DNA from 3 places in the Chitinophaga nivalis genome. Region 3 is predicted to be linked to each of the others. Evidence: riboswitches for the same ligand, from Rfam matches in the RefSeq annotation. Region 3 holds a riboswitch; each other region holds the start of a gene.

Region 1 (6,474 bases), 310 kb from region 3:
TAGAAATGTATTACAAAGGCATACCGCATATTTCTCCCAAGGCCTGGGCTGGTATTGCCTACCTGGGCGTATTCGCTTCTGCTGTGGCTTATTTCCTCTATAACAGGGCATTGGAGAGTTTACCGGCTGCGCAGGTTGGTAATTTCCTCAACCTGAATCCGGTAATAGGGGCGTTGATTGCCTATATCTTTTTAAGAGAACAATTTACCACCCTCCAGCTGGTGGGTAGCGTGCTGGTACTGGCAGGCATTTTATTAAGTACCAGCAAAGTAAAAACACCCACCAGTCAACCGGTGTAATCAGTTGAGGAGAATGGCATATCATGGGGGTTAACCGGATTTATTTTTATTAAATAATAAGGCAGATATCCTGTAGAGTTTTCTTTTAAACAACTCTTTGTGCCAGGCGGCTTTCATTTCTTTGAGGCAGTTGGCACACAGACAATCGGTGTACTGTTCCTGGATATAATTACGTTCCTCTGTGCTCAGGGTTACCGCACTACACTGGCAGATCAGTATGGAACCAACCTTACATTCAAAACCGCTGTTACATCGCGGACAATGTTTCCTTTCGTGTTCACACATAATCGTGGAAATAAACCCGGCTACCGGTGGGTACCGGTTGCCGGGCGGGAAATAATACATTACAAAGATGCAGACTACTGCCGCAACTCTTTCGCTGCCGCTACCATTTCTACCAGTGCTTTGCGGGTTTCTTCCCACTGACGGGTTTTAAGTCCGCAGTCCGGATTTACCCACAGCTGTTCTGCCGGGATAACTGCCTGGGCCTTTTTCATCAAGGCTACCATTTCCGTTTTGGATGGTACACGGGGAGAATGGATATCATATACACCAGGGCCGATTTCATTCGGATATTTAAAATCGGCGAAAGCATCCAGCAGTTCCATCTGGGAACGGGAACACTCGATCGTGATCACGTCTGCATCCATATCAGCAATGTGCTGAATGATATCATTGAACTCAGAATAACACATGTGTGTGTGGATCTGGGTTTCATCTTTCACACCACTGGCGGCAATACGGAAAGCGCGCACGGCCCATTCCAGGTATTCCTGCCAGTTTTCCCGACGTAGTGGCAAACCTTCCCGGATAGCTGGTTCATCGATCTGAATCACGCGGATACCGGCTTTTTCCAGATCCACCACTTCGTTACGGATGGCCAGGGCTATCTGTGTACAGGTTTCGCTTCTGGGCTGGTCATTTCTGACGAAGCTCCATTGCAGAATCGTCACCGGACCGGTCAGCATACCTTTCACCAGTTGCGGGGTGAGCGACTGCGCGTACTGCGTCCACTTCACGGTCATAGGCGCCGGACGGGATACATCACCGTAAATAACCGGTGGTTTCACACAGCGGCTGCCATAGCTTTGTACCCAGCCATTGCGAGTGAAGGCAAAGCCATCGAGCTGCTCGCCAAAATATTCCACCATGTCGTTGCGCTCAAATTCACCATGTACCAGTACGTCGATGCCCACTTCTTCCTGCCAACGGATGGTATCGGCAGTTTCTTTCGCGATCAGCTCATCGTATTGCTGCTGGCTCAGTTCCTGCTTTTTCAGCTTCGCACGCCAGCTTCTTACTTCTTTCGTTTGCGGGAAAGAGCCGATGGTCGTAGTCGGGAACTTCGGCAACTGTAAAGCTTCCTGCTGTTTGATTTTACGGGTAGCAAAAATAGCATGACGACGACTATCATTGTCTGTAATGCCCGCTACCTGTGCTTTTACCGCAGGGTTATGGATAATGGCCGATGTTTTACGGTTGGCATTAGCCCGGATGTTCTCCTGCAGCTTGCGTTCCATATGTTCAATATCTTTTCCGGTGGCGAGGTTTGCCAGCGTTACCACTTCCGTAATTTTTTGTTTGGCGTAGGCCATCCACTGTTTGATTCCCGGTTGCAGGGTTTCCTCATCTGTTTCCAGATCCAGGTCGCACGGTACGTGTAACAGGGAGCAGGAAGGCGCCATCCAGAGTCTGTCTTTGCCAATCGCATCTGCTGCTTTGGTGATCAGGGCCAGCGACTGCCGGAAGTCATTCTTCCAGATGTTGCGGCCATCCACTACGCCCAGGGAGAGCTGCAGGGTGGCTGGCAGTGCAGCTGCCAGGATATCATCCAGCTGGGAAGGGCAACGAACCAGGTCGAGGTGCAGGGTTTGTACCGGCAGCTGTAATACGGTAGCCAGGTTTTCACCGTAGCATTCAAAATAGCTGGCCAGGATAATATGCAGTTGCGGGAATCGTTGGTGCAGCTGCTGGTAGGCCTGGGTGAATGCCGCCCTTTCTTTTTCACCAAGATTCAATGACAGGCAAGGTTCATCCAGTTGTACGTGGGTGGCGCCGGCCTGTTGCAGTAAGCCTAATACTTCTTCGTATACGGGCAACAGTTTTTCCAGCAGGGATATTCTATGAAATCCGGCAGCTTTTTCTTTACCTAACAAGAGGAAGGATACGGGTCCGATGATCACCGGTTTGGCCGCAATACCATTTTCTTTCGCTTCGGTAAATTCACGGATCACCTTATCGGAGTATAAGGTGAACTGCTGATCTGCTTTAAATTCGGGTACAATATAGTGGTAGTTGGTATCAAACCATTTGGTCATTTCCATGGCCGTTACATCGTAGCCTTCGCGTTGATAGCCTCTAGCCATCGCAAACAGCAAATCGATGTTGTTCAGTTGTTTCCGTTCAATCAGTGGTTGGTATCTTTCCGGGATCGCGCCTGTCATCAAAGCGGTATCCAATACCTGATCGTAGAACGAGAAGTCATTGCAGGGAATGAGGTCGATGCCTGCTTCCTGTTGCAATTGCCAGTTATGCAGCCGGATGTTTTTACCTTCCTGCAATAATGCCGCCAATGGCAGTTTGTCGGCCCAGTAAAGTTCTGAGGCTTTTTTGAGTTCACGCTGGCTGCCAATCCGCGGGTAGCCTAAGTTGTGCGTTTGCATTGCTTTGGGTGCTTTTAAAATGAGGAAACAATTAAAAGCTCTTTAGCACTTCGCAATGCGCCGTAAAGTGAAGAAAGAAGAAGTGAGAACGGGATGTACACAGTAAAGCCCGGGAAATACCATGGGTATACTGCGTTTGTACATCAGCCTGACTATCTGCTTCAATCCACGAAAGCATTGTCAAATACGGACCAGGCAGGTCTCCTGACTTGTAACATTTTTACCGTCCTTCCCGCTATGATGCAGTGGACAACGAGGGTAAAAACTTGTAGCGTTACTTACAGTTGCGGGACAGTTTGTGATTTTCACACAATTCCCTATTAACCCTGGTTTACCCAGGGACCTTTTCCGCTTGATGAAGAAGTAAATAAAGAACCTTGCGGTGAATGTACAATAATTTGATATCAAACAAACTTTTATTACCTGCCAGCTGTTTATGTTGCTTAATAGCCCGAAAAATAAAAGGTTGTTTTATCCGTAAAATGTACACCTTACTACTGATCTTGTCATGCACAGTTATACGCACTGCGATGACGGCGCATGCAATTGACAACAGTAAGTTATAAAACAGATAATACGCGGCTTCGGGTTATATAATACACCTGTTTTTTTTATGTGTGAGAACATCTATCATTATTTTTCCTGATTAGGTAAATCATTTTCCCATATCCATAAATTATCCACCAACGGGTCGTTTAGTTTTGATGCCTAAAAAACCGATGAAGCTTTGTTTTAATTGTGGGATAGCCACTATCAAAAAAGTCTTCTTAACTACCTTAATACTGATAACAATTGTGGGTAATGCAAATGCGGGAGAGATTTTGTCGGCTATTAAAGGAAAAGTTTCGACTTCCGACGGCAGTCCTGCCGCCTTTGTAACTGTGCGTATTAAAAACTCCAATCATGGCGCCTTAACAGATCAACAGGGTGAATTTGTTATTAAAAGAATTAAGCCAGGCCGCTACACCCTGGAGATATCCTTCCTGGGTTATGAAAACATGACACAGGAAGTAGTGGTGGAAACAGATAAAATCACCCAGCTATCACTGCAGCTGCACACCTCCGAACAGCAGATGAAAGAAATTATCATCACCGGTAATAAGCATAATAAATACAACATCAACGAAGTATCCAATTCCCTGCGCTTACAATCTCCCCTCGTAGAGATTCCCCAAAACATCCAGGTAGTCACCAATGAAGTGCTGGCCGATCAACAGATATTTGACATACAGGAAGGGGTAACCCGCAACGTAAGCGGTGCACAACGTATTGGCCACTGGGACCTCTACGCCAACATCCAGGTACGTGGCTCCCAGATCACCCCCTTCCGCAATGGCATGAACGTACAAATCAGTCCCTGGAGCCCGCTCGCGGAAGATATGAGCATGGTAGACCGGGTAGAATTTGTGAAAGGCCCGGCAGGGTTTATGTTATCCAACGGAGAACCCGGCGGCCTCTATAACATCGTTACTAAAAAACCTTCCGGTATAGAAAAGGGAGAAGTAACCCTTACCCTCGGCAGCTTCGAAACTTACAGAGCCACCGCTGATGTAGACGGCAAGCTATCCAAAAACGGTAAGCTGCTGTACCGCATCAATGTAATGGGACAACTGAAAGGTTCTCACCGCGACTTTGAATTCAACAACCGCTATTCCGTTGTACCGGTACTCAAATATCTGATAGACGAACAAACCAGCGTGACCCTCGAATACAGTCATCAGTTCCTGCAACTGAATGCCATTGGCAGTAACTACGCCTTTTCCAAACGGAAATACGCCGACCTGCCCCGCAATTTTACAACAGCAGAACCCAACTTCGCACCTACGAACATCCAGGATAAAAGCCTCCTCGCCATATTTGAACACCAGTTCAATCACCGCTGGAAACTGACTGCCCAGGCAGCCTATTTCCATTATCAACAGGAAGGACAAAGTATGTGGCCTACTGCTTTTGCTGCCAACAACGACAGCTTACTGCAGCGGAATATCAATATCTGGGATGCCCTCGGTACCAATAGAACCGGACAGGTATTCATCACAGGTAAAATGAACACCGGAACAGTAGTCCACAACATCCTGGCAGGAGTAGATCTGAAAAACAGCAGCTACTTTGCAGACTGGGGTCAGGCTGCACCGCTGGGCGATGCCTCCTTTAATATCTATCAGCCCCAATATGGCCATGTAAAATTGCCTACCTGGGATCGTTCCCGCAACATCCGGGAGAGAGGCGTACAATACAATTATGGCTACAACGGATTTTACCTGCAGGATGAACTGGGCTTCTTCGACAACCAGCTCCGTATTACCCTCGCCGGCCGGTATACCATCAATACCTATAAGAATCCCTACAGCGGGAATAACAAAGACGAAATGTTTACGCCACGTGCCGGCGTCAGTTATTCTTTCGATAAAAATACCGCCGTCTATTTTATATATGATAAGTACTTCCTGCAAAATCCCGGCATGGACTGGCAGAAAAAGAGTTTCAAACCACTTACCGGCTACAACGTAGAAGCAGGGTTCAAAAGAGATTGGTTAGGCGGTAAATGGAATTCTACCCTGGCTGTTTACAGGATCATCAAAAACAATATGCTGGTTACCGATTTTGAACATCCGGATCCCCGGACGAATCAGTTTATCTACAGCCGCCAAACCGGCAAGCAGACTATTCGTGGCGTGGAACTGGATGTAAAAGGAGAGATTATACCGCACCTGCATGCGATGGTTAACTATGCCTATACAGATGCAGCGATATCGGCAGACAGCGATCCTAAATTAGTCGGCAACAAAGTACCTGGTACTGCCACGCATATACAAAATACCTGGCTCAGTTACCAACTGGATAACGGCGTATGTAAAGGCCTGCGGGCAGCCATCGGCTATCAATATGTAGCCGGCCGGGTAGCGGGGCTGATCTCCGACAAGAGTGAAAACTCACTGCCGGATTACTTCCGCCTGGATGGTAGTCTGGGCTATGCTTTCAACAAATTCGACGTAAACCTACTGGTGAATAATCTGTTAGATGCGTACCTGTATTCAGGTGCTCCTTCCGGAGGCCTCTTCTACTGGCAAGCGGAACCCGGCCGTAATGTAAGGTTCAGCGTAGGTTATAAATTCTGACACTTAAAACAACAATCATGATAAAACCCGTTAAACAATTCTTCTTATCTGTTGGCCTGTTATTATGCTGCCACAGCCTGTTTGCCCATGCCCTTTGGATGGAAACTACTACTACCGGTAAAGTAGGTCAGCCACAACAGGTAAACATCTATCTCGGTGAATATGCCGAGAACCAACGAGACTCCATACAACACTGGTTCAGTAATATGGCTTCCTTTGATCTGTGGCTGGTAAAGCCAGATGGTCAAAAGGAAAAGCTGACCTGTGTTCCCAACGGTAATCACTTTACAGCCACCTTTACACCTGCCGCGGAAGGCGCTCACCTGCTCACCATTGATCATACCGTAAAGCAGGTATATGGCGAAAATAAAATTCATTATTACGCACTGGGAC
Region 2 (6,474 bases), 360 kb from region 3:
GCTGCTGCGACACCAGCTGACGTGTAGCCGCCACCGTGATCTCTTTCAGTTGCTGGGTACCTGGCGCCAGGAACAACGTATCCAGACTCACTGTTTTTTTGGCAGCAGGAACGATTAATGGCATTCTATACATCCGGTATCCGATAGAAGTCACTACCACGGTATATTCACCGGCAGCGGGCAGGGTATATTTAAAGCTGCCGTCGGTTTCACTGTAGGCAGCAGCAACCGGCTGTCCTTCTTTATTGAGTACGCCTACGGTTACATAAGCGACCGGTTTTACAGAAAGGGAATCCACAATAGTACCTTTTACGGTATACTGCTTTTCCTGCGCCTGTGCAGCCATTATGGTAAATGGCAGGCTTACCAGCCCAAGCAAGGCTATCTTCCAATTCATCATGTCTGTCTTTTTTTGAACAATGCGCTCCCGTGCGGGCCGGGTCATACAGCCTGCCATTTCAGAGATGGTGTACAGCCGCATACGATACGCCTGTTACCGGGATAACATTAATAAATCAGTGTATTTATTTTCATAGTATCAGCTATCCGTATAGAAATTTTGCTTGCTACAGGTGATTGTTCTATACTTTTTTCAACGGATAGCCTGTTTTCAGGCAGCTGGCATTACACCTGTGGTACAGGGCGTGCAACAGCAGCTTTTGTTTTTACAGCTACAGGTTTCTTCTTCTTTTTCCGTTTGCCCCACCATACCAGGAAACCGGTTATCGGCAGGGTAGCACCGATAAGGCTGGCAAAGAAGGCGGCAAATTTTCCGGGTAATCCCAGTATGCTACCCACATGGATATCGTAGTTCATGCGTCGCAGTTTGTCTCCAAAGCCGGCTTGCGCATAAGGCACTTCATCTCCTTTCAGTTCCGCAAGGGTATACTGATCAAACGCATAACGCTCATGATTGTAATATTGTCCTTTACTGGGATATACTATTACCGTAATCACGCTGGCAGCATCCGCCGAATCCGGGAAACTCATATAAAAGCCGCTGGAAGCCGGATGCTTCTCTGCTACCTTGTCCCACGCCAGGTCCATAGACTGTGCCGGGGTGTATTTTTTATGAGGGGCCTGCAGCGTATCGGAAACCGGCCGACTATCTTTAGATATTGATTTACCACCGGTAGTGGTCCAATACACTCCTTTACTCCACCAGTCCAATCCCCACACCATACCTGTCATACCAATGGCCAGCAATACCAGCAATCCGTAGAAACCCAGTACATTGTGCAGGTCGTAGTTCACCCGTTTGAAACTGGCGCCCCACTTGATTTTAAAGCTTTGTTCGCGGGTATTTTTATTCCATTTTTTAGGCCACCATAATACCAGACCGCTGATCAGGGTAATAACACATATCAGGGTACTGTAATTGATGATAGGACGGCCTATTTTATATGGCAGCCACAGGAAGCGGTGTCCGTTGAGTATCCAGCGGAAAAAGTCCGCTTCACCCGGCTTACGGGTTTCTTTGCTGATTACTTCGCCGGTATAGGGATTTATTTTCAGGGAAGATCCACCTCTTCTGCTACCGACATTGGTTTCAATCGCCCGGCCTTCGCGGTAAAGCATATAGCCCGGCTTTTTACCAGGGTACTCCTTATCCACAATTTCCATAATACGGGAGGGAGATATCACAGCTTTACCTGGCTGTGTAGCCACCACGGTACGTGGTTCGAGGATACCGGTAATTTCTTCATTAAATACCCAAATGCAGCCGGTGATACAGATGATCACAACGATGATACCTGATATCAGTCCCAGCCAAAGGTGCAGCCAGGCAGAAATACGATAGAATAAGGACCGGGAACCGGGTTTATGTGCTGGTTTTGGTTTTTTCATCAGTATTTCATTTTAGCAGTAAAAACGTAGGAAACAGTTATCTCACAGATGCCGGCTATCTTATTAGCACTACCTGGCAACAGGGCAAGGGTGTAATAATTGTTTATCAGTCGTTTTTTCTTCGTATGCATTTTTTTGAATGATATTATAATAATACTTTACGGATAACGCGATTGGCTATACTCAGGGAACAGGCAGGAATATCCGGTATCGTTTATTTCCTGATTTCACGTTGCAGTAATACTTCCCGCAGATGAAGCACCGGTTTTCATCCGGTGATCAGTGCACAAAAGTATTTGAATATTCACGGAATCATTTTCGATATCGGGAAATTTTTAGCGTGCGGAATGGGATATATTTTCCGCATTGATGTAGGGGTGGTGCTGGTTACAGGCGCTTCAACTTATCGTGAAAGGGATCTATCAGGGGGTTTTAACGGATTCAATTCCGGGCCGGATTCCGCTGCTGCTGGTCAGCAGGGCGGAAAACCGGCCTGATAGGGAATTGCAAATAAAAGGGATGCGCTATTAAACGCAGCCCCGGGTTATAGGACTTTCACAGGTTTTTTCTGGTCATCAATGGCCACAAAGGTGAACGTTCCGGAGATCGCCAGCTCTCTCACATCCGAATACATCTCTTCAATAAAAATCTCTACCGATACTTTCAGACTGGTATTGCCTACCTTGGTTACTCTGCCAATCAGCTCAATGATGGTACCGGCAGGAATTGGCTTGGTAAAATCAATCCGGTCAGATGAAACGGTGACTACTTTTTTACGGGTAAAGCGGGTAGCGGTAATAAAGGCTACTTCATCCATCAGGTACATCGCAGTACCACCAAACATGGTATCATAATGGTTGGTGCTTTCCGGGAAGATCGCTTTGAAAATGCGTGTTTCTGATGCCTGGATACGTTCTTCTATTGTCATGTTTCCGATGGTTTGATAAACGAATAAATAATATTTTATCCTGCTATACAGCAGGTATTAACGGAAAAGCCTATACGCTTTTCCGCAATAGTTTTGCTGAATGATATACAAACCGTCAGGGCAACTGCCAATCGTCACCGGCAGGCCATGTGGCTACCCGATTATCATTCAGTCAGGGACAGTGTTTCATGTGGAAGTATCAATGAAGGAAGGCATACCAACAGATAGGTATCATCTGTCAGCATTTACGTGACGGCTGTAGTATACAACCAGGCGTCACTATTATCCTGTGCATTGACACCGCTTCAGTCCACGAAAGCATTGTCAAAAAACAAATAAGGCAGGTATCCTGGCTCGCAGCATTTTATTCGTTCTTCTCATCCTCTCGGACAATGAACATGGAGGAATAAAATCGGGTAGCTGCTTACAGTTGCGGGACAGCCCATGATTTACACATGGTTCCCTTTTAATGCTTTTGCGCGGCAAAAGCAACCTTTATCTGTAAAGAGTGGCACAAATATACACATTAAAACATTACGCAACGGCCCGAAGTGCATACAGTGAATTACTATATGCACTTCGGGCCGTTGCGTACTATATAAAAAATCGTGGTTATTGCTGTTTGCCGGTGAAGGTAATTACGCTGCGCGGAGGCGCTACCACATCGATGGTACCATCTGCGTTGGCAGCCTGCGGTGTACCCTGTGCCCAGCGGGCAGCTCCTTCTGCCGTCAGATAGGAAGTTAAGGAACCTGCACGGAAACCTTTCAGCTGCAGGTGGCAATTCACAGCATCTCCGGTGGTATTGGTCATCACCACGGTGAAGTTACCGGTCTGCGGCTCTTTGTAAGCCGACATCTGCACATTGGCGTTGCTGTTGCTAACACCGATACGTACATAACCCGGATGGATAAAGCGGGAGTATTGTCCCATTACATCGTATGTTTTAGGATATTCCAGTTTACCATCAGCCGTTGTACCAATGAGTGATTCATTGTTACGGATAGCCAGCATTCCCAGCCAGTAAACAAAAGCATTCACATTACACTCTGCCAGGAATTTATGCATGCTGGTCGCAAAGGCCAGTCCTTCCGTCATGCTGTTATCATAGATACCATTATCGTCGCTGATTTCTGTGAGCCAGATAGACTTACCCTGTGTGTTGAAAGTCCAGGGTGCAGGACGTTGGTTGTAGCGGGGCTTTTTAGAGATCATCAGTCCCGGCAGATCTACGATTTCCGGATAACCATGTCCGGCAAAGATATCTACCTGACTGGCATCTATACCGGATAAAAAGCCCTGTGCAGTACCCCACGCTGCATTTTCAGAAGCGATGATTTTTGTTTGGAGTCCATTCGCCTGTAAGGCAGGCCGCAGGTTGTTGGTAATAAATTCACCCAGGTGTTTGCTGTCCCAGTAAGAAGCATCCCAGTCAGATACAACGTTCTCCGGTTCGTTGGTAGGAGAGATCGCGTAGAAGTCGATACCCTGTTGCTGATACGCTTTTACAAAACCCGCCAGGTATTTGGCGAAGTTGGAAGAGCAGCAGTTGAAGTTAAGCCCATTGAACCATTTCGCATTGATCACCGCATTGGTTTTCATATACAACGGCGGTGTCCAGGCACTGGCAATAGCTACCGGTACATTATATCTTTCTTTTACTTTCTTCAATATCCACAATTGCCCTACCTGTTCGCGTGCATCTTCGCTGAGATTTTTGTAGGCAGCGCTGTTGGGATCCATGTTGATATCCGCGCCGGCTGGCAGAATGGTGACCTTACCTGTTTGTGCATCAAAAGGGAAAGTATGCAATACCTTGCTGCGTATAATAGACAGCTGCAACCCGCTGTTGCCGAAGAGCCGCTCCATCACTGTGTCGCGGTTGGCCGATTCAAAAAATGGCATGATACGTCCACCGAAAGTACCAAAACCTTCCATCCGCTGATAGGTTTTATCCCAGTCGAGGGTAACACCCGCTGCTTGCTGCGCCAGTGCGGTACCGGCATGTACGGCCCGGTTATCGTCTTTGTTTACAGTATCCTGTACTGGTTTGGAACAGGCGCTAACAGCCAATAGCATAGCTATAGCAATGCCGGATTGCTTCCATTGATGCTTCATTGTTTACTGATGTGTTTATAGATTAAAGGATAGTATAAACGGGTTTGTGTTTACAGGATATCTTGTTCACCGTACTTGTTCACTGATTGATATATACTTATCGGGATCCAATTTCCGGATTTTTCCCGGAGTATAGCTGGGTTAATAATAAGTTTAAAATTTATTAATACAATAGTACCCGAAATACCCGTCCGGGTTTCTCTCGTCTCTCACAGGCAGCCAGCACTTTAATTTACAAAATGTTATTTGTAATACATATCACCACGCAAAAAAAATCACCCCTTTTCTAAAAAGCCACCTTTTCCATTTATCCTTTTTATGTTTTTCTTAAGAAGAAAAAAAATACACCGGCACTTGTTATCCTGTATTCGGGTATGGATAGAACAACCGTTTATGCCTGCATAAAACGGGTGGTTACCACTCATAACAATTACCATATTTTTTGCAATAGCTACCCAATGAATTAGCGGGTATAACGTTGACGATGAACGCCTGAGCATAGAAATTATTGTTATCAGAAAAGATAGGGGTCAGCCATCTGCTTCGTGTCATTATCCTTGAAACGCGATAGTCAAATATCTGCATAACCTACACGATGAGTTTCGTTAAAACCACATGACATGACAAGCTTCTTATTCTTAAACACGCGTACAGAAAAGCCCGCCGGAAGCCCGCTTACTGCCTCTCCCATCCGCACCGGCATGGCCGGTACCTTACTGAAAAGATATGCGTTACCGTTATGCCTGTCTTTTTTATCTGCCATTCACTATGCCCAGGCACAAACTACTTTTCCGGTCAATGGTGTCGCCTCACCACGGGAAGGATGTTATGCCTTCACCCATGCGACCATTGTAAAAGATGCGCAGAACACCCTCCCGGATGCCACCCTCGTGATCCGCGAAGGAAAAATCACGCAGGTAGCCGCAGCGGCTACGATTCCCGCAGATGCGGTAGTGGTAGACTGCCAGGGGAAATACATCTACCCTTCCCTCATAGACATCTACAGCAACTATGGCCAGGATGCAGCACCACCGGCACGCAGGGTCACCAATGTATTCGCCCAGCTGCCTCAGTTCCTGTCCAACAAAAAAGGCGCCTACAACTGGAACCAGGCGATCCAGAGTGAAGTCAATGCAGCCGCTTTATTCCAGGTCAACAACAGCCAGGCTGCCACTTTAAGAAGTGCCGGTTTTGGCACCGTACTCACCCAACGACCCGATGGTATTGCCCGCGGCAGTGCGGCTCTCGTTACCCTCGCCAATGACCGCGAGCATAAAGTCATGCTCCGCGAAAAAGCCGCCGCCGCCTATTCCCTGGATAAAGGCAGTTCTTTGCAGAACTATCCCTATTCCTTCATGGGCAGCGTAGCCTTGTTACGACAAACCTACCTGGATGCTAAATGGTATGCTTCCCGGCCGCCGGGAGAAGGCGTTAACCTGAGCCTGCAAGCCTGGAATCAGTTGCAGCAGCTGCCGCAGATATTTGCCACTGATGATAAATGGAATGTACTCCGCGCAGATAAAATCGGCGACGAATTTGGCGTACAATACATTATCAAAGGGGGCGGTAATGAATACCAG
Region 3 (6,474 bases):
TCAGCAAAGTAACCGCCATAAAGCAAGAAAACGGAAAGGATATCTGGTTGTACGGTGGTGCTGGTCTGATTAAGACGTTCATCAACCTGGGCCTTATTGATATCTATAAAATATCTGTTCACCCGGTGGCATTGGGTAGCGGAAAGCCGTTATTTGAAGCCTTGAAAGGACGCGTGGGACTGATATTGACCGGCACACGCGTATTTAAATCAGGCGTTGTGGAATTGACATACGAACCGGAAAAACAGCTAATCGCTAATAGTTGATCTAAAGAGGGGGACGTCTGAGAAGACGGCCCCCTCTTTAGATATTGGATGAGATTTACATTTTGCCACTTTGTTCGTAGGTAGGGCCATACAAACCCGGCACTTTATTGCCCGTTGCACGCAGGTAAACAATCAATTCGCCCCGGTGGTGATAGATATGATTAAAAAGAAATCCACGCGATACAATGCCTCTGGGCATAGGACCCAGGAGTACTTTTTCTCCTGCTTTCATCGTCCAGTTTTCCAGCAGTTTTTCCTCTGTAAGCGTCGCTAATGCAGCCCTTGCTTTTTCAACATTGTTTTCAAAAAGGGCCAGTGTAGCCTGGATGTCATTGGTGTCTCCCCGTTCCAGATGATCTGTAGCCAGGTCGTACACATCTTTGGTCAATGTGCCCACATACCAGTAATAAATGGTGGCAATATGCTGGGCAAGTTCTCCCATCGTCCAGGAAACGGCGGAAGGCTTATAACCGAGGTCTTTTTCGGGAACCGCCTGTAATAATTTACGCGTGTTGTTTACTTCATGTTCGAATTCGCCTGTAAGGTATTGCAATATCATAAAGTGGTTTTAGCTAAAGTTAAATAATTAAATGGTACGAATAGCCGGGGAGGTGGTTCCGTTTTGATGTCCCACCAATGATTTATGTTTGTTGGATAATTGTATGCATGCCATGATTCCAACTTATAAGATGGAAGACTTTCCTTCCCATAAAACACTGGCGCATTTTTTTCGATTGGAACGATTTGAGGACCTGTCGTGGCCAAAAGATTTGCAATGGCCGCACAAACATGATTTTTATGAAATCATCTGGGTCACGGAGGGAACCTTTACACATACTATCGATTATCACGATATCTTTATTCAAACAGGTACACTGCTAATCACTGCTCCTGGTCAGATTCACCTGTTGCATACACCGGAAAAGGTAAAAGGTTATAGTATCGCTTTCACCGAGCAATTCCTGCTGGCACATCATACACAGGAATCTGTTTTTGAACTTACTTTTCTGGAGGATAGCTTCACTAAACCATATCTATGTTTAGACGAAAGCATGCAACAGGAGTTGCGTGCGATTATTGATCCGCTGACAGCAGAGCTGGACCGGCCAGTGAAAGTGCCTTTAATCATCAATGGCTTACTGTTTGTTTTACTGAATCGTATTCAGCGATTCATGCACAATGATCCCGTAGCATTGAAAGACACTTTTCAGGTGGTCTTGCTTAAAAGGTTTAAGAAACTGATAGCGCAACATTATAGGGAAGCGACGCCGTTAACCTTTTATGCAGATAAGCTGCATATATCTGCCAATTATCTCAATAAAATTGTCCGGCAGTTAACGGGTAAGACGGCAGGGGAGATGATCCGCGATCGGGGCCTGATAGAGGCAAAACGGATGTTGGTTTATTGTAACCTGCCAATCGGTGATATTAGCGATCAGCTGGGGTTTAAGGACTTTTCTTATTTCTCCCGTCAGTTTAAAAAACAGGAAGGCGTATCGCCCGCTGCATATCGTAAACGCATGCACGAAAAATATCTGAACAGGTAACCTTGATATTTTGGAATGAAAAGTACCAATGTTGGCCGGTTATTTTCTAACAGGCAGGGTGGTTGTCATCCGAGATTTGCTGTTATAAATACTAAAACAATAACAGTATGAAAGAAGGTTTGAAAATCGCCAGGGATTACTTTAAGAAGCACCTGGATCTGCATGCACCCATCGTTGAACTACGTATTGCCGCAGCTAAAATGTATGCCACCTTACCTGTGGCTGCTGATATTATTTATGAAACCGTATCCGTCGGAAATCTAACCGGTGAATGGACGATGGCCCCCGGTGCCAGCGATACCCATGTGCTGTACTATATACATGGTGGTGCATTTCTGATTGGCAGCCCGGCAACACATCGGGGAGAAATCAGTGAACTGGGGAGAGCGGGGAAAATGAAAACCTTCGCCCTGGATTACCGATTAGCACCTGAGCATCCGTTTCCGCAACCCCTGGAAGATATATTTGAGGGATATCTATGGTTGCTGGAGCAAGGATATAAGGCCGAAAATATTATTATTGGCGGCGATTCTGCGGGAGGCAATGCGACTATCAATGTATTGCTTTTCGCGCGGGACAGAGGCGTACCAATGCCAGCCGGCGGTATCCTGATATCTCCATGGATAGACTTAGGACAAAGTGGCGCCACCTACAGAACCAGAGAAGGCATAGATCCGATTGTAAGCCGTAGCGTGATTGAAAGACAGGCTGCCGCGTATTTGGGCGGCGCTCATCCGGAGCTGCCGGTGGCTTCCCCTGTTTATGCAGCTGTTCATGGTATCGCGCCGGTGTATGTGATCGTGGGAGAAGCAGAGGAGATGTTGAGTGAAGCCCTGACGTTTACACACAATGCAGCTATGGCAGGCGTACATGTAAGGTTGGAAGTCTGGCCCCGGATGATCCATAACTTTCCCTTGTGGCATGCGCTGTTGCCGGAAGGAAAAGAGGCTATAAAAAAAGCAGGGGAGTTTATGATGGCTTTAACCGGAGGTAGATCCTGTTGATCAGGTGCCGGTAATACAAATGAAGCAAAGGTCCGTATGCCGGATCATCAGGCATACGGACCTTTACGGTATACGATTACTTATGCTGCGAGCTATCATTATATTGCCAAAGCACATTAATAATTTTCCAGGTTCCATTCAACTTAACAAGGTGCATATAGTCGATCCAGTCATCTGCGATCAGTTTAAGGGACGCTGTTCTGTCTGAAACATCCAGCAGTTTCACTTCTTTCTTAGGTACAGGTGGAAATTTATCTTTGTTCCTATTGTAGCTTTCTGCCAGTAGTACCATAGATTCGGTAGATGTTTCCCGGAGATAATCTTTGTTGGTGGCTTTATCTTTCCAAAATGTACGCTTCACCATCCTGGGGTGTAATGCCCTTTCCATCTGCGCCGGATTCGGTGTATGCTGTGATTCGATATAATCGAGTGCGGCTTGTTTGATGGCGATGCTATCTTGTTTTGTCTGACTAAAACACCAGGTGCCTGATAGCAATAATAATGTGAAAATATAGAAGGATTTCATACCTATAAATATAGGTATGGAAGACTGGCATGCAACAGATATTGTGTTAAGCGGCTTAAAATATGGTTGTATATGCCTGCTACGCTTTTCATATATATTTTAACTTCTTCCTTCTTTATCAATTATTTGTCGTAATATTACGCCGCAATTGGTTTTTAACATAAATTTCACAATGTTAGAATTAATAGGGAATCAGGTGGAAATCCTGAGCAGTCCCGCTACTGTAAGTTCTATTACAACACTTTGACATCTACTCGCCACTGTTTTTAGTGAATAAAAATGGGAAGGCCGTCTAAAGTGAGAACAAGCCAGGAGACCTGCCAATGCAGCTAAATTTTTTAAAGCTTTCGAGGATGAGGCTTTGAATACAACTTGCACTGAAATTATTTCGGGGTCTTTTGTTTTCGTATGTCATCTGGTAGGCTATCAGACAAATCCAACTATTAACCTGTATGTCAAACGCATTAAAAACGTTGCCAATAACGTTTTTAGCATTTATTTGCACCAACCTGTACGGACAGCAAACCTATCGCAACACTACACCAGTGGATACCGGTAAGGTGAAGACTTTACGGGGAGTTACTATTTATACATCTGTATATAAAGAAGTGATTCCTTCGCAAAAACTATCCGGCGATAACTTAAAAAGTTTAAACAGTTTTTCTGTAGCAGATGCCATACGCTATTTCGCAGGTGTGCAGGTAAAGGATTATGGCGGAATAGGCGGACTGAAAACTGTGGATATGCGCAGTATGGGGACTAACCATATGGGCGTATTCTACGATGGTATTCAGTTAGGTAACGCACAAAACGGACAGATAGATCTGGGAAAGTTTTCAATGGATAACATTGAATCCATCTCTATGTACAATGGTCAGAAAAGTGAAATTTTTCAACCAGCAAGAGATTACGGATCTTCCGGTAGTATCTATCTGCGGAGCAGAAAGCCGGTCTTCGATTCTGCCAAAAACACCAACTTCAAGGGCGTTTTAAAAACAGGTTCGTTTGATTTAATCAATCCCTCCGTATTACTGGAGCGGAAGTTGAATAAAAATATAAACTATTCCATCAGCAGTGAATATATCAGGTCTTCCGGTCGTTACCCGTTCCGGTATAAAAGAGTATTCCCTGAATCCGGGGACGTGGCCTGGGATACCACTGCTATCAGACATAATGGAGATATCAATGCGTGGAGGCTGGAAGGTGGATTATATGGTAATATCAATCGGGGGGTATGGAATGCCAAAGCGTACTTCTATGATTCGGAAAGAGGTATACCAGGGGCTATCGTCAATAATGTCTGGAAACGTGCGCAAAGACAATGGGACCGGAACTTCTTCCTGCAGGGCTCTTTTCAAAAAAATGTTGTCTGTGGGTACGATATCCAGGTGAATGCAAAGTATGCCAACGATTATATGCGCTACCTGAATCCGGATCCGGATTTAATGCATATAGATAATAGTTTTCATCAGCAGGAGTGGTATGGTTCCATTGCCAACAAGTATAGTGTGTCGAAAAAGATTGATATCAATTTGTCGACGGACTTCCAGTATAATACGTTGCGTTCTGATCTGGCTGGTTTTGTATTCCCGAAGAGATTTACTTCCCTGGTAGCATTGGCCGGAGCAGGAGAATTTGGGAAGTTGAAAATGCAGGCCAGCGTGTTGGGTACGTTTGTCAATGAGCGGGTTGTCAAAGGAAATACGCCGGTAGGCAATGCTGCCGTTGCCGCCCCATCCAAACAGGAAGTGACACCAGCTGTTTTTCTCTCCTATAAACCCTTTTCCCGCGCGGATTTTAATATAAGGGCCTTTTACAAGAATATTTTCCGGATGCCTACTTTTAATGATTTGTATTACACGGATATTGGTAATATCAATCTGGAGCCGGAGTATACACATCAATATAACCTGGGTTTTGCCTACCGTAAAAACCGCATCGGTTCCGTTTTAACGGAGTGGCAGCTACAAACTGATTTTTACTACAACCAGGTTACCAATAAAATAGTCGCCGTTCCCAAGGGCAGCGGTATGTATCGCTGGATGATGATGAATCTGGGAGATGTAGAAATAAAAGGTGTGGATGTTGTATCAGACCTGGCCTTTTCTTTTCCGGCAGGTATTTTACTGAATATAAGAACAGCTTATACCTATCAGCAGGCACAGGATTTTACGGGAAGAAAAAGTACAGCGCTGAAAGAGATCACCTATGGCGGACAAATTCCCTATATCCCCTGGCATAGTGGTTCATTCATCTCCAGTGTACAGTATAAATCCTGGCGACTGAACTACAGCTTTATTTACGTGGGAGAACGTTACCATAATTCAGCGAATATACCGGAGAACTATGAGCAGCCCTGGTATACACACGATCTCTCTGCTTCTAAAAACATACAGTTTAAACGATATCGCTTCCGGATTTCCGGAGAGCTGAACAATGTTTTCAGTCAGGATTATGAAGTGGTATTGAATTACCCGATGCCTAAACGAAATTATAAAATCATTTTATCCGTGGAACTATGAGCAGGCATTCCTTATGCTTTATCGCACTGCTGCTGATTTTTGGGATCTCCTCCTGCAGGAAGGATGTAGCCGTATTCATCAATGATGGCGTCAAGGTAGACTCGGCCGTTAAAAACAATTTTGCCGGCTTTTATCTGCTGAATGAAGGTAATATGGGCAGTAATAAAAGTACACTGGACTATTTTGATTTTGCTACCGGTGTATTTCGCAGAAATATTTATGCGGTCATTAATCCCAATGTACCGAAGGAATTGGGCGATGTAGGAAACGACATCGCTATTTATGGTAACCGGTTGTATGCGGTCATCAATGCTTCCAATAAAGTAGAGGTAATGGAAGCCGGTACTGCGCGCAGAATCGGGCAGATTGGCATTCCCAATTGCCGCTATATAAAATTCGATAAGGGATTTGCCTATATCACTTCCTATGCCGGACCTATTGAAATTAATCCGGATTATAAGCAAAAAGGATATGTAGCTAAAGTCGATACTGCCACGCTTACCATCGTTGGTAAATGTATTGTTGGCTACCAGCCCGACGGTATCGAAATAACCAATGGTAAAATCTACGTAGCTAATTCCGGCGGTTATATGGGGGCGGGCAATACCG

What was found. Region 3 has a riboswitch for cobalamin ahead of OL444_RS13575 (TonB-dependent receptor). Riboswitches for the same ligand answer to the same signal wherever they lie in the genome.
Region 1: it holds a riboswitch for cobalamin, as region 3 does, so the genes downstream of both, metE (5-methyltetrahydropteroyltriglutamate--homocysteine S-methyltransferase) here and OL444_RS13575 (TonB-dependent receptor) in region 3, are expected to answer to the same signal.
Region 2: it holds a riboswitch for cobalamin, as region 3 does, so the genes downstream of both, OL444_RS12040 (acyl-CoA thioesterase) here and OL444_RS13575 (TonB-dependent receptor) in region 3, are expected to answer to the same signal.

Annotation. Positions count from the first base shown of each region.
Region 1 is NZ_JAPDNR010000001.1:2,994,530-3,001,003, reverse strand. Features, by position in the region: gene OL444_RS12255 (DMT family transporter) at 1-299, shown strand, start outside; gene OL444_RS12250 (cysteine-rich CWC family protein) at 330-584, opposite strand; gene metE (5-methyltetrahydropteroyltriglutamate--homocysteine S-methyltransferase) at 659-2,962, opposite strand; cobalamin riboswitch at 3,140-3,324, opposite strand; gene OL444_RS12240 (TonB-dependent siderophore receptor) at 3,757-6,081, shown strand; gene OL444_RS12235 (DUF4198 domain-containing protein) at 6,099-6,474, shown strand, end outside.
Region 2 is NZ_JAPDNR010000001.1:2,939,404-2,945,877, reverse strand. Features, by position in the region: gene OL444_RS12050 (TonB-dependent receptor) at 1-400, opposite strand, end outside; gene OL444_RS12045 (PepSY-associated TM helix domain-containing protein) at 625-1,848, opposite strand; gene OL444_RS12040 (acyl-CoA thioesterase) at 2,393-2,776, opposite strand; cobalamin riboswitch at 3,100-3,288, opposite strand; gene OL444_RS12035 (glycoside hydrolase) at 3,389-4,894, opposite strand; gene OL444_RS12030 (amidohydrolase family protein) at 5,515-6,474, shown strand, end outside.
Region 3 is NZ_JAPDNR010000001.1:3,304,292-3,310,765, forward strand. Features, by position in the region: gene OL444_RS13550 (dihydrofolate reductase family protein) at 1-266, shown strand, start outside; gene OL444_RS13555 (DinB family protein) at 322-825, opposite strand; gene OL444_RS13560 (AraC family transcriptional regulator) at 938-1,813, shown strand; gene OL444_RS13565 (alpha/beta hydrolase) at 1,921-2,817, shown strand; gene OL444_RS13570 (nuclear transport factor 2 family protein) at 2,894-3,343, opposite strand; cobalamin riboswitch at 3,476-3,682, shown strand; gene OL444_RS13575 (TonB-dependent receptor) at 3,796-5,865, shown strand; gene OL444_RS13580 (YncE family protein) at 5,862-6,474, shown strand, end outside.